2 regions of the Streptomyces sp. WP-1 genome follow, and region 1 is predicted to be linked to the other one. Evidence: riboswitches for the same ligand, from Rfam matches in the RefSeq annotation. Region 1 holds a riboswitch; the other holds the start of a gene.
The links. A riboswitch is a leader RNA that binds a small molecule or an ion and turns the genes downstream of it on or off. The one in region 1 is predicted to bind thiamine pyrophosphate.

Region 1 (5,696 bases):
GGCGGCGATCTTCCCGGGGGCCATCGTCTCGGGGTGCCGGGCGGCCGGACCGTACTTCGTGAAGTCGGCGGGCACCCGGGCACCCGCGACGACCGGGTAGACATACATGTTCAGCGGCATGTCCTCCTGGAACTCCTTGGAGACCAGGAAGTCGAGGAACGCCTTGGCGCCCTTGGGGTTCTTCGCGTTGCTCAGCAGCCCGGCGAACTCGATCTGGCGGAAGCAGGTGCCGGTGGCCACGCCGGTCGGGGCGGTGGCGGGGCGCTTCTTGGCGTAGATCACCTCGGCGGGCGGGGAGGAGGCGTACGACACGACGAGCGGGCGGTCGCCGCCGGCCTTCTTGCCCTCCGAGGAGCCGGAGAACTCCTGGTAGTAGGCCTGCTCCCAGCCGTCGACGACCTTGACGCCGTTGGCCTTGAGCTTCTTCCAGTAGTCCTGCCAGCCCTGGTCCCCGAACCGCGCGGCGCTGCCGAGCAGGAAGCCGAGGCCGGGCGAGGCGGTGGCCGCGTTCTCGGTGACGAGGAGGTTCTTGTACGCGGGCTTGGCGAGGTCGGCGTACGACTGCGGCGGGGCGAGGTGGTGCTCGCTGAAGTACGCCTTGTCGTAGTTGACGCAGATGTCGCCGTAGTCGACGGGCGTGACACGGTGCTTGCCGTCGAGCTGGTACGGGGCGCCGACCTTGTCCAGGCCCTTGGCGGTGTACGGCTGGAACAGCCCGTTGTCGAGGGCGCGGGAGAGCAGGGTGTTGTCGACGCCGAAGAGGACGTCGCCCTGAGGGTTGTCCTTGGTCAGGATGGCCTTGTTGACGGCCTGTCCGGCGTCGCCGTCCTTGAGGACGCGGACCTTGTACCCGGAGCGCTTCTCGAAGTCCGCGAGCACGCTCTTGGAGACGGCCCACGAGTCGTGGCTGACGAGGGTGACGGTCTTGGCGTCCGCCTCGTCCTGTCCCTGCGCCCCGCCGCACGCGGACAGCGCGACCAGGCCGAGCCCGACCGCCGCGACCACGAAGGTCTTGTTGTGCACTTGGTTGTCCTCCTGGGGTCGGCCAGGAAGAACGCGGCCCTGTCCGGAGGAACCGGACAGGGCGCAACAGCTTGAGTAGTGACCGAACTTCCTACCCAGAATGACCTGGGCGAGGTTCAGAGGGTCTGCGGCCTGGTGCCGCACTCTCAGCGCTGTGGCGCTCCCCTGTCGGAATATGAAGATGTTTCGACTATTTCAATGATGAAGATGTGATGGAACGGGCCCAGACTACCGCTCGGTGGCGGCGAGCTGACCGCAGGCTCCGTCGATCTCCTGCCCACGGGTGTCCCGGATCGTCACCGGCACACCGTGCGCGGCGATCGCCTCCACGAACGCCTTCTCGTCCTCGGGCCGCGAGGCCGTCCACTTGGAGCCCGGAGTCGGGTTCAGCGGAATGAGGTTGACGTGCACGGGCCTGCCGCGCAGCAGCCGGCCGAGCCGGTCGCCGCGCCACGCCTGGTCGTTGATGTCGCGGATGAGCGCGTACTCGATCGACAGCCGGCGCCCGCTCTTCTCGGCGTACTCGAACCCGGCGTCCAGCACCTCGCGCACCTGCCACCGCGTGTTCACGGGGACGAGGGTGTCGCGCAGCTCGTCGTCGGGGGCGTGCAGGGAGATCGCCAGGCGGCACTTGAAGCCCTCGTCGGAGAACCGGTGGATGGCCGGCACCAGCCCGACGGTGGAGACGGTGATACCGCGCTGGGAAAGGCCGAGGCCGTCCGGCGCGGGGTCGGTGAGCGCGCGGATGGCGCCGACGACCCGCTTGTAGTTGGCGAGCGGCTCGCCCATGCCCATGAACACGATGTTGGACAGCCGCGCCGGGCCGCCCGGCACCTCGCCGTCGCGCAGTGCCCGCATGCCGTCCACGATCTGGTGGACGATCTCCGCGGTGGACAGATTGCGGTCCAGGCCCGCCTGGCCGGTCGCGCAGAAGGGGCAGTTCATCCCGCAGCCCGCCTGCGAGCTGATGCACATGGTGACCCGGTCCGGGTACCGCATCAGCACGGACTCCACGAGGGTGCCGTCGAACAGCCGCCACAGCGTCTTGCGGGTGGTGCCCTCGTCGGTCGCCAGATGCCGGACGACCGTCATCAGCTCCGGGAACAGCGCCTCGCGCAGCTTCTCCCGGGAGCCGGCCGGGATGTCGGTCCACTGCTCCGGGTCGTGCGCGTACCGCGCGAAGTAGTGCTGCGACAGCTGCTTGGCACGGAACGGCTTCTCACCGATCCCGGCCACCGCTTCCTTGCGCTCGGCGGGCGAGAGATCGGCGAGATGCCGCGGCGGCTTCTTGGCTCCGCGCGGCGCGACAAAGGTGAGTTCTCCGGGCTTGGGCATGGTGGTACCAGTGTCGCAGATCCAATGGGGTGACCTGGGGCCGCTGGTTGTGGCGCGTATCGCGGCCGGGCCGGGCCGGTCGGGCCGCCCCCCGGCCGGGTGCCGGGGGCCGACCGGCCCGGCCCGGCCGGGGGCGGCCCGGCCGGGGGCGGCCCGGCCGGGGGCGGCCCGGCCGGGGGCGGCCCGGCCGGGGGCGGCCCGGCCGGGGGCGGCCCGGCCGGGGGCGGGTCGGGTCGGGGGCCGGTCGGCTCGGGGGCCCGGTCGGCGTGGGTGGGTCACATCGGTTTCGGTTTGATCAGGGCGAAGGGGGCGCCCTGGGGGTCGGTGACCACGGTCATGCGGCCGGCCATCATGTCGAAGGGCGGGGCCAGGACCGTGCCGCCGCTTCTGACCAGGGCGTCCACGGTGGAGTCGACGTCGTCGACCGCGAAGTAGGTCAGCCAGTGGGCCGGGGTGCCGGGCGGGTCGTCGGCGAGCCGGGTGACGCCGCCGACCGCGCGGCCGCCGACCAGCAGCGCCCAGTAGGAGTCCGCGCCCTCCATGGGCTCGATCTCGATGCCGAACGCCTCGCCGTAGAAGCCGGTGGCACCCGGTACGTCGTTGGTGTGCAGCTCGTTCCAGACGAGCGCGCCGGCCTCGTTGACCACCTGGGCGCCGGAGAACTCGCCGGGCTGCCAGACGCCGAAGACGGCGCCCTGCGGGTCGGCGGCGATCAGCATGCGGCCGAGATCGCCGACGTCCATCACCGGGACGAGCAGGGTGCCCCCGGCCGAGACGATCGCGTCCTGGGTGGCCTCGGCGTCGGTGGACGCCAGGTAGCTGGTCCAGACGGTGGGCGGCGGTTCCGGCATGTCCTGGGGCTTGGGGCCGAGGCCCGCCACGGCCTTGCCATGCAGCTCGCAGACCGTGTAGCCGCCGAACCCGGCCGGCCCCGGCTGCCCCTGCCAGCCGAGCAGGTCGCGGTAGAAGTCCAGCGCGGCCTGCTGGTCCGACGCCATCAGGTCGACCCAGCACGGGGTGCCGGTCGCGTACGGGGTGGTGACTTCGGGCATCTCTCGCTCTCCCTACCAGGGGCCACGCCACGGGGCGCTCTTTGCCACCATCGTGTGGCCAAACACGAGCGCCCGCGCGTCAGGGGCGGGGCACCGCGCAGGGCCGGACGAGCGGACCGCCGTACGACGACGGGCCCCGCCCTGGGGATCAGGACGGGGCCCGTACGGCCGAGTCGGCGCGCGATGCCGGGTTTCGTCAGGTGGAGCCGACGAAGAGCACCAGCAGCAGCCAGACCACCGGAGCCGTGGGCAGCAGGGAGTCCAGGCGGTCCATGATGCCGCCGTGCCCCGGGAGCAGGGTGCCCATGTCCTTGATGCCCAGGTCGCGCTTGATCATGGACTCGCCGAGGTCGCCCAGGGTGGCGCTGGCCGCGACCGCGAGGCCCAGCAGCAGGCCCTGCCACCAGTGGCCGCCGTCGATCAGGAACTGCATGCACAGCGCGCCCACGACCATCGCGAACGACACCGCGCCGAACAGGCCCTCGCGGGTCTTGCCGGGGCTGATCCGCGGGGCGAGCTTGTGCTTTCCGAAGCGCCAGCCGACGGCATAGGCGCCGGTGTCGCTGACGACGGTGAGCAGCAGGAAGGTCAGCACCCGCCAGGGACCGTCGTCCGCGGTGAGCAGCAGCGCGACGAAGGTGGCCAGGAAGGGCACGTAGAACGCCGCGAAGACACCGGCCGTGACGTCCTTGAGGTAGCCCTCCGGTGGCTCCGTCATCCGCCAGACCAGCACCGCGAGCGCGGTGAGGGCCATGGCGACCCAGGCGCCCTCGGCGCCGCGCACATAGCCGGCGACCACCATCGCCGCACCGCCGACCGCGAGCGGCACCAGCGGCGCCTTGATGCCCTTGCGCTCCTGGAGCCTGCTGGTCAGCTCCCACAGTCCGACGACGACGGCGACCGCGATCACACCGACGAACACGGCCTTGACGATGAACAGCGACGCGATGATCACCACGCCGAGGCCAACACCGACGCCTATGGCCGCGCTGAGGTCGCGGCCCGCGCTCTTCTTCTGCGGCGCCGGCGTCGGCTGCGGGGCGTCGGGCATGGGTACCGGATTCTGGCTCGGGCTCGGGGTCGGAGCCGGGGGCGGCTGGGGCGTCCCGTACGGGGGCTGCGGCCGCGCCCCGTAGGGCTGCTGGTGCCCGTACTGCGGCCGCTGCTCGAACGGCTGCTGCTGCGGCTGTTCGTACGACGGCCGCTCCCCCGTCGGGGACTGCGTCCCGTAGGGGTCGTACGGTCCCGGACCCGCGGGCGGTCGCGGGTCGCCGTGGCCGGGCTGCCGCTCGTACGGCGGCCGTTCCCCGTAGGGGGGCTCGGTGCCGTACTGCGGCGGTGTGCCGTACTGCGGCTGGGGCTCGTCCCGGGACAAGGGGCCGCTCAGCCGAGCAGCCCCCCGGGTCTCGTCCTGGTCTCCGCCATACGCGGGTACATCGGGCACGATGGGCATGGGGCGCGTGTGCTGCGCCGCGGGCGCATCGTACGCGGGACCCGCCGGGGCGTCCCCGCCCTGGACGGGCCCACCCTCGGTGGGCCCCCAGTAGCCGGTCCGCCCCGCCGGTGGCGGCGCCCCCCAGGAAGAGTCGCTCATCAGACTTCGAGCAGTTCCGATTCCTTGTGCTTGAGGAGCTCGTCCACCTGGGCGACGTACTTCGCCGTCAGGTCGTCCAGCTCCTTCTCCGCACGGCGGCCCTCGTCCTCACCGATCTCGCCATCCTTGATCATCTTGTCGATGGCGTCCTTGGCCTTGCGGCGCACGGAACGGATGGAGACCTTGGAGTCCTCGGCCTTGCCCTTGGCGACCTTGATGTAGTCGCGACGGCGCTCCTCGGTCAGCTCGGGGAACACCACCCGGATGATGTTGCCGTCGTTGCTGGGGTTGACGCCCAGGTCGGAGTCGCGGATCGCCTGCTCGATGTTGCGCAGCGCGCTCTTGTCGAACGGCGTGACGACCGCCATCCGCGGCTCCGGCACGGAGAACGAGGCCAGCTGGTTGATCGGCGTCAGGGCACCGTAGTAGTCGGCCACGATCTTGTTGAACATCGCCGGGTGCGCACGGCCGGTGCGGATCGCGGCGAAGTCCTCCTTGGCGACCACGACGGCCTTCTCCATCTTCTCCTCGGCTTCGAGGAGGGTCTCTTCGATCACCACTTGCTCCTGCGTGTCTTGAGTAAGGCCCGGCTGCGGTTCCTCAGCGGTCCGGCGGCCGGCTGCGTCGCGTCTTCTTCCTGCACGGTTCCCGACCGGCAAGACATTGTCCATCCCCCGGCCGAGGCGCGTCCC
Region 2 (5,696 bases), 1.6 Mb from region 1:
CATCCCTACGGCGCCCCGGCCAAGCAGCTCGCCCGCGCGACCGGCCTGGCCCTGCCCACCACCTACCACCTGCTGCGCACCCTGGTGCACGAGGGCTATCTGCGCCGGGACAAGGGTCTCTTCTTCCTCGGCGACGCGGCCGAGCGGCTGAGCAGCAGCGGGGCGCGGGAGAAACGTCGCGGCAGAGTCGCGGACACCCTCGCGCACTGGCGCGATTCCATCGGCGCCCCGATGTACTACGCGATGTACCGGGACGGCGAGATCGAGGTTCTCTGCGTCGCCGACTCCCGTGAGTCCCCCGCAGCCGAGGAGTGGGCCGACTTCCGCGAGACCGGGCACGCGCACGCCATCGGGCAGTGCCTGCTCTCCCAGCTGGACGAGGAAGCCCGGCGCGAGTACCTCGCCCGCTATCCGGTGCAGGCCCTCACGCCCTACACCGTGCGGGACAGCGACGCCCTGCTGAGGCGGCTGGCCCGGGTGCGGCGCATGGAACCGGTGACGGAGCGCCAGGAGTACGCGCTCGGCACGGTCTGCGCCGCGGTCCCCATCACGGCCGGCGCGACCGCGGCCACCATGGCCCTCTCCCTCCCGGTCCATCAGGCCGACCGGCTGTTGCCCGCGGTACAGCGGCTGCAAACGGAGATCGGGCGGAATCTGGGATCCCTGACCCTCTCTATCAGTATCTGAAAACTTACTCCTTGTGATCCACCGTGTACTTTCAGCAAGATTTACCACGGTCAGAGGGATCAAACCCGGCCAGTCGATGTCATATGACGGGGTAGGCGATGCGCGAGTCCGTACAGGCAGAGGTCATGATGAGCTTTCTCGTCTCGGAGGAGCTCTCCTTCCGCATTCCGGTGGAGTTGCGCTACGAGACCGGCGATCCCTACGCCGTGCGGCTCACCTTCCATCTGCCCGGCGATGCCCCGGTGACCTGGGTCTTCGGTCGGGAACTGCTGATCGACGGCGTCGGCCGGCCGTGCGGGGAGGGGGATGTGCGGATCTCCCCCGTCGAGGCCGAGGTGCTGGGCGAGGTGCTGATCAGGCTTCAGGTCGGCAGCGACCAGGCCCTGTTCCGCTCGTCGGCGGCGCCGCTCGTGGCCTTCCTCGATCGCACGGACAAGCTGGTGCCGCTCGGACAGGAAGGCGCGCTCGCCGACTTCGACGCGCATCTGGACGAGGCGCTGGACCGCATTCTCGCCGAGGAGCAGAGCGCGGGCTGAGACGCCGAGGGACGGGGCGCGGACGCTCCGCCCGGTGCCACGGGGCCGTGCAGTAACGCTTCTTCAGACGGCCCGGTCCTCAGAAGGACCGGTTCCCTGCCGAGCGGCCCGCTCCGCCTCACCGCTTCCGGCGCCGCCCCCGGCCGCCACGGGCCGGCAGGGGCTGGGTGCCGGTCGAGGCTCCCGCACCCGGGGCGCTCCGGTCGGCCGCCACCACCAGGGCGGCGAGCGCGGTGGTGACCGGCACCGAGGCGACCAGCCCGATGGAGCCGACCAGGGTGCGCACGATCTCCTCGGCCACCAGTTCGCTGTTGGCCACCGTCCCCACGCTGCTCTGCGCGATGGAGAACAGCAGCAGCAGCGGCAGCGCGGCACCGGCGTAGGCGAGCACGAGGGTGTTGACGACGGACGCGATGTGGTCGCGGCCGATGCGGATGGCCGCCCGGTACAGACCGCGCGGGCCCATCGTGGGGTTGGCCTCGTGCAGCTCCCACACGGCGGAGGTCTGGGTGACCGTCACATCGTCCAGGACACCGAGCGATCCGATGATGACGCCGGCCAGCAGCAGACCGCTCATGTCGATCTTCGGGTACAGCCCGTGGATCAGACCGGTGCTGTCGTCCGTGTTGCCGGTCAGGGCGGCCCAGCCGATGAACACGGAGCCGAGCAGACCGATCAGGGTCAGCGAGATCAGCGTGCCGAGCACCGCCACCGACGTACGGGCCGACAGGCCGTGGCACATGTACAGGGCGATCAGCATGATGGCGCTCGACCCGATCACCGCCACCAGCAGGGGATTGGAGCCCTGGAGGATCGCGGGCAGGATGAACTGGTTCAGCACCAGGAAGCTCACCGCCAGCGCCACGAGGGCCATGACCCCGCGCAGCCGGCCCACCACCACGACGGCGAGCGCGAAGATGCCCGCGAGCAGTGCCATGGGGAACTTGCGGTTCACATCGGCGACCGAGTACTGGAGGTCCTTCGGAGCGGTGGGCTCGTAGGCGGCGACCACCTGCTCGCCCTGGTGCAGCTGCCGGGGCTGGTCGGGCTGCACGATCTCGGTGAACGTACGGCCCTTGTCCTTGCCGGTGTCGACCCGGACGGTCGCCCTCTTGCAGGTGCCGCCGGACGACTGACCCGCCGAGGCACCGCCGGCGGCAACACCGCCGGGTGCCCCGCCGCCGGCGTTCACCGAGGCGCAGCTCACCTCGACCAACCGGGTCACGGTGGCCTGCTGGGTCTGCCGGTCGAAGCCGACCCCGCTGTGCTTGTGCGAGGGGGCGCCGCCGGGCCAGAGCACCACCAGACCGGCCACGACCGCCGCGGTGAACGGGACGAGGATCGCCGCGATCACCTTGCGCAGATGCCGGGAGACGGGCGCGGCGGGGCCATGGCTGTGACCGTGCCCGTGGCCGGAGCCGTGTCCGTGGTCCGTGCCGTGGCCGTGTCCGCGCCCGTGGTCGTGGGCCCGGGCGGAAACCGGGGGCTGGGCCGGTGCCGGAGCCTGGGCGTGGCCATGGCCGTGGCGGTGCCCCTGGCCCTGGTTCTGGCCCTGGCTCGGGGGCTCCGAGCCGTCGTGCCGACGCGGGCCGGGCGGCTGGTACGGGTGCTGGTCCATCCGGGTCATCGCCAGATCATCGCAAGAAGCGGGGAGGGCCCACTGTTCATCGCGTCACGGATGACGCTAGCGTGGAGACACCTTTGCACACGCGGGAGCTCGGAGCACCGGGCTGAGAGGGCGCTGACCTCCGTAGAAGCGATGTTTCACGTGGAACATGCGATGTTCCCCGGGAGACCTCGGACGACGGAAGCCGCTGCGTCGACCGCCGAACCTGTTACCGGGTAATGCCGGCGTAGGGAGTAGGTCTCATGACCAACAAGGACGTACGCACGCCTGCCTCCGTCCAGGACGAGATGTCCTCGGAGGCCGGGAAGTCCATCGGCTGGCACAAGGCGTATGTCGAGGGCTCGCGCCCCGACCTGCGCGTGCCGGTCCGTCAGGTGCACCTCACCAACGGGCAGTCGGTCACGCTGTACGACACGTCGGGCCCGTACACCGATCAACTCGTCGACACCGACGTCCGCCGGGGGCTGTCGCCGCTGCGGGAGAACTGGATCATCGCCCGCGGCGACACCGAGGAGTACGCGGGCCGTCCCGTCCGTCCCGAGGACGACGGCATCAAGCACACCTCGCCGCGCGGCGGGCTGCGCAACCTGGACGCGGTCTTCCCGGGTCGTCCGCGTCAGCCGCGCCGGGGCCGGGGCGGGCAGGCGGTGACACAGCTCGCGTACGCGCGCCGGGGCGAGATCACGCCCGAGATGGAGTTCGTGGCCCTCCGGGAGAACGTCTCGCCCGAGGTGGTCCGCGAGGAGATCGCGGCGGGCCGGGCGGTGCTGCCGGTCAACGTCAACCACCCGGAGATCGAGCCGATGATCATCGGCAAGCGGTTCCTGGTGAAGGTGAACGCCAACATCGGCAACTCCGCGGTGACGTCCTCCATCGAGGAGGAGGTCGAGAAGATGACCTGGGCGACCCGCTGGGGTGCCGACACGGTCATGGACCTCTCCACCGGCCGCAACATCCACACCACCCGCGAGTGGGTGCTGCGCAACTCCCCCGTCCCGATCGGCACGGTGCCGCTCTACCAGGCGCTGGAGAAGGTCGACGGCAGGGCGGAGGAGCTGACCTGGGAGATCTACAAGGACACCGTCATCGAACAGGCCGAGCAGGGCGTGGACTACATGACGGTCCACGCGGGCGTGCGGCTGCCGTTCGTACCGCTCACGGCCAATCGCAAGACCGGCATCGTCTCGCGGGGCGGCTCCATCATGGCCGCGTGGTGCCTGGCGCACCACAAGGACTCGTTCCTGTACGAGAACTTCGAGGAGCTGTGCGAGATTCTCGCCGCCTACGACGTCACGTACTCGCTGGGCGACGGGCTGCGGCCCGGGTCCATCGCGGACGCCAATGACGAGGCCCAGTTCGCGGAGCTGCGCACGCTCGGGGAACTCGGCCGGATCGCCCGCCGGTTGAACGTACAGACGATGATCGAGGGCCCCGGGCACGTCCCGATGCACAAGATCAAGGAGAACATCGATCTCCAGCAGGAGATCTGCGACGAGGCCCCGTTCTACACGCTCGGCCCGCTGACCACGGACATCGCACCGGCGTACGACCACATCACCTCCGGCATCGGCGCCGCGATGATCGCCTGGTGGGGCACGGCGATGCTCTGCTACGTCACGCCGAAGGAACACCTGGGCCTGCCCAACCGGGACGACGTCAAGACCGGCGTCATCACTTACAAGATCGCCGCCCACGCGGCCGACCTCGCCAAGGGGCACCCGGGCGCGCAGGACTGGGACGACGCCCTCTCGGACGCGCGCTTCGAGTTCCGCTGGGAGGACCAGTTCAACCTGGCCCTCGACCCGGTCACGGCCCGCGAGTTCCACGACGAGACCCTTCCGGCCGAGCCCGCCAAGACGGCCCACTTCTGCTCCATGTGCGGCCCGAAGTTCTGCAGCATGAAGATCTCGCAGGACATCCGGCGCGAGCACGGCGGCAACCGGACCGAGATCGAGGAGGGCATGGCCCAGAAGTCGAAGGAGTTCGCCGAGGCGGGGAACCGGGTGTACCTGCCGATCGCGGACTGACGGGGACGTGAGCGCCGCTCCGGCCGGGCCACCGGCCGCGGAGCGGCGCTTCGTCGGGCCGAAGGACCCCGCCCGGTGGGGTCAGTCCGGCTGGTGTTCCGGGTCGGCGTGTTCCGAGCCGGTGTGGTCGGGGTGGTCGGCGAGGGCTTCCTGGAGGAAGGGGAGGATGCCGCGTTCCCTAAGGGCGGTCTCCCAGGCGGTTCTGGCTCTGGCGACCTCCTCGGTGGCGGCGTCGCGGGCCCGGGATTCGGGGGAGGAGCCGTTGCGCAGGGCGGTCAGGAGCAGTCCGACGGCGGCGACGAGGAGCGCGGCCACGGTCAGGGCCCCGAACACCCAGCCGGCGGTGAGCATGGTGCCGGCGAAGGACTGTCCGGGGTCCAGGGTTCTCAGGATGTAGCCGATGAGCAGGAATATCACCGCCGCGGTCGCGGACAGCAGCGGTGCCAGGACGGCGACGACCGCGACCGCGCCCGCGCCGTGTGCGGCGGCGAGATCCGTCGCGGCCGGATCCGGCTCGGCGGGGGCGGCATCGGCCGCGCCCAGGGCCTGTTCCGGGTGGCGCAGTTCGTCGCGAACGCGCACATAGCGCTGGTACTCGACGGCCGCGGCCGCCGTGATGAGCGCGGACGCGGCGATGGCCATGGTGCGCAGTTGCGCGGGGTTGAGCCGCTGTCCCACGGCGGCCAGTTCCGGTCGGTGCGGTGCGGAGCGCAGAACCTCGTCGAGGAGCCGCTCGAACTCCCGGTGGTCCTCGCTCCGCAGGTGCTGCGGAAGGCTGTTCATGTGTGCATCCCCCGATGCTCCGTAGGGCTTGGGGCT

Region 2: it holds a riboswitch for thiamine pyrophosphate, as region 1 does, so the genes downstream of both, thiC (phosphomethylpyrimidine synthase ThiC) here and QHG49_RS10490 (thiamine ABC transporter substrate binding subunit) in region 1, are expected to answer to the same signal.

Annotation. Positions count from the first base shown of each region.
Region 1 covers NZ_CP123923.1:2,502,739-2,508,434, forward strand. The annotation lists gene QHG49_RS10490 (thiamine ABC transporter substrate binding subunit) at 1-1,023, opposite strand, end outside; TPP riboswitch at 1,094-1,200, opposite strand; gene rlmN (23S rRNA (adenine(2503)-C(2))-methyltransferase RlmN) at 1,252-2,358, opposite strand; gene QHG49_RS10500 (VOC family protein) at 2,634-3,410, opposite strand; gene QHG49_RS10505 (phosphatidate cytidylyltransferase) at 3,607-4,863, opposite strand; gene frr (ribosome recycling factor) at 5,004-5,561, opposite strand.
Region 2 covers NZ_CP123923.1:4,113,161-4,118,856, forward strand. The annotation lists gene QHG49_RS17860 (IclR family transcriptional regulator) at 1-687, shown strand, start outside; gene QHG49_RS17865 (SsgA family sporulation/cell division regulator) at 786-1,223, shown strand; gene QHG49_RS17870 (YibE/F family protein) at 1,342-2,850, opposite strand; TPP riboswitch at 2,923-3,100, shown strand; gene thiC (phosphomethylpyrimidine synthase ThiC) at 3,093-4,877, shown strand; gene QHG49_RS17880 (hypothetical protein) at 4,959-5,660, opposite strand.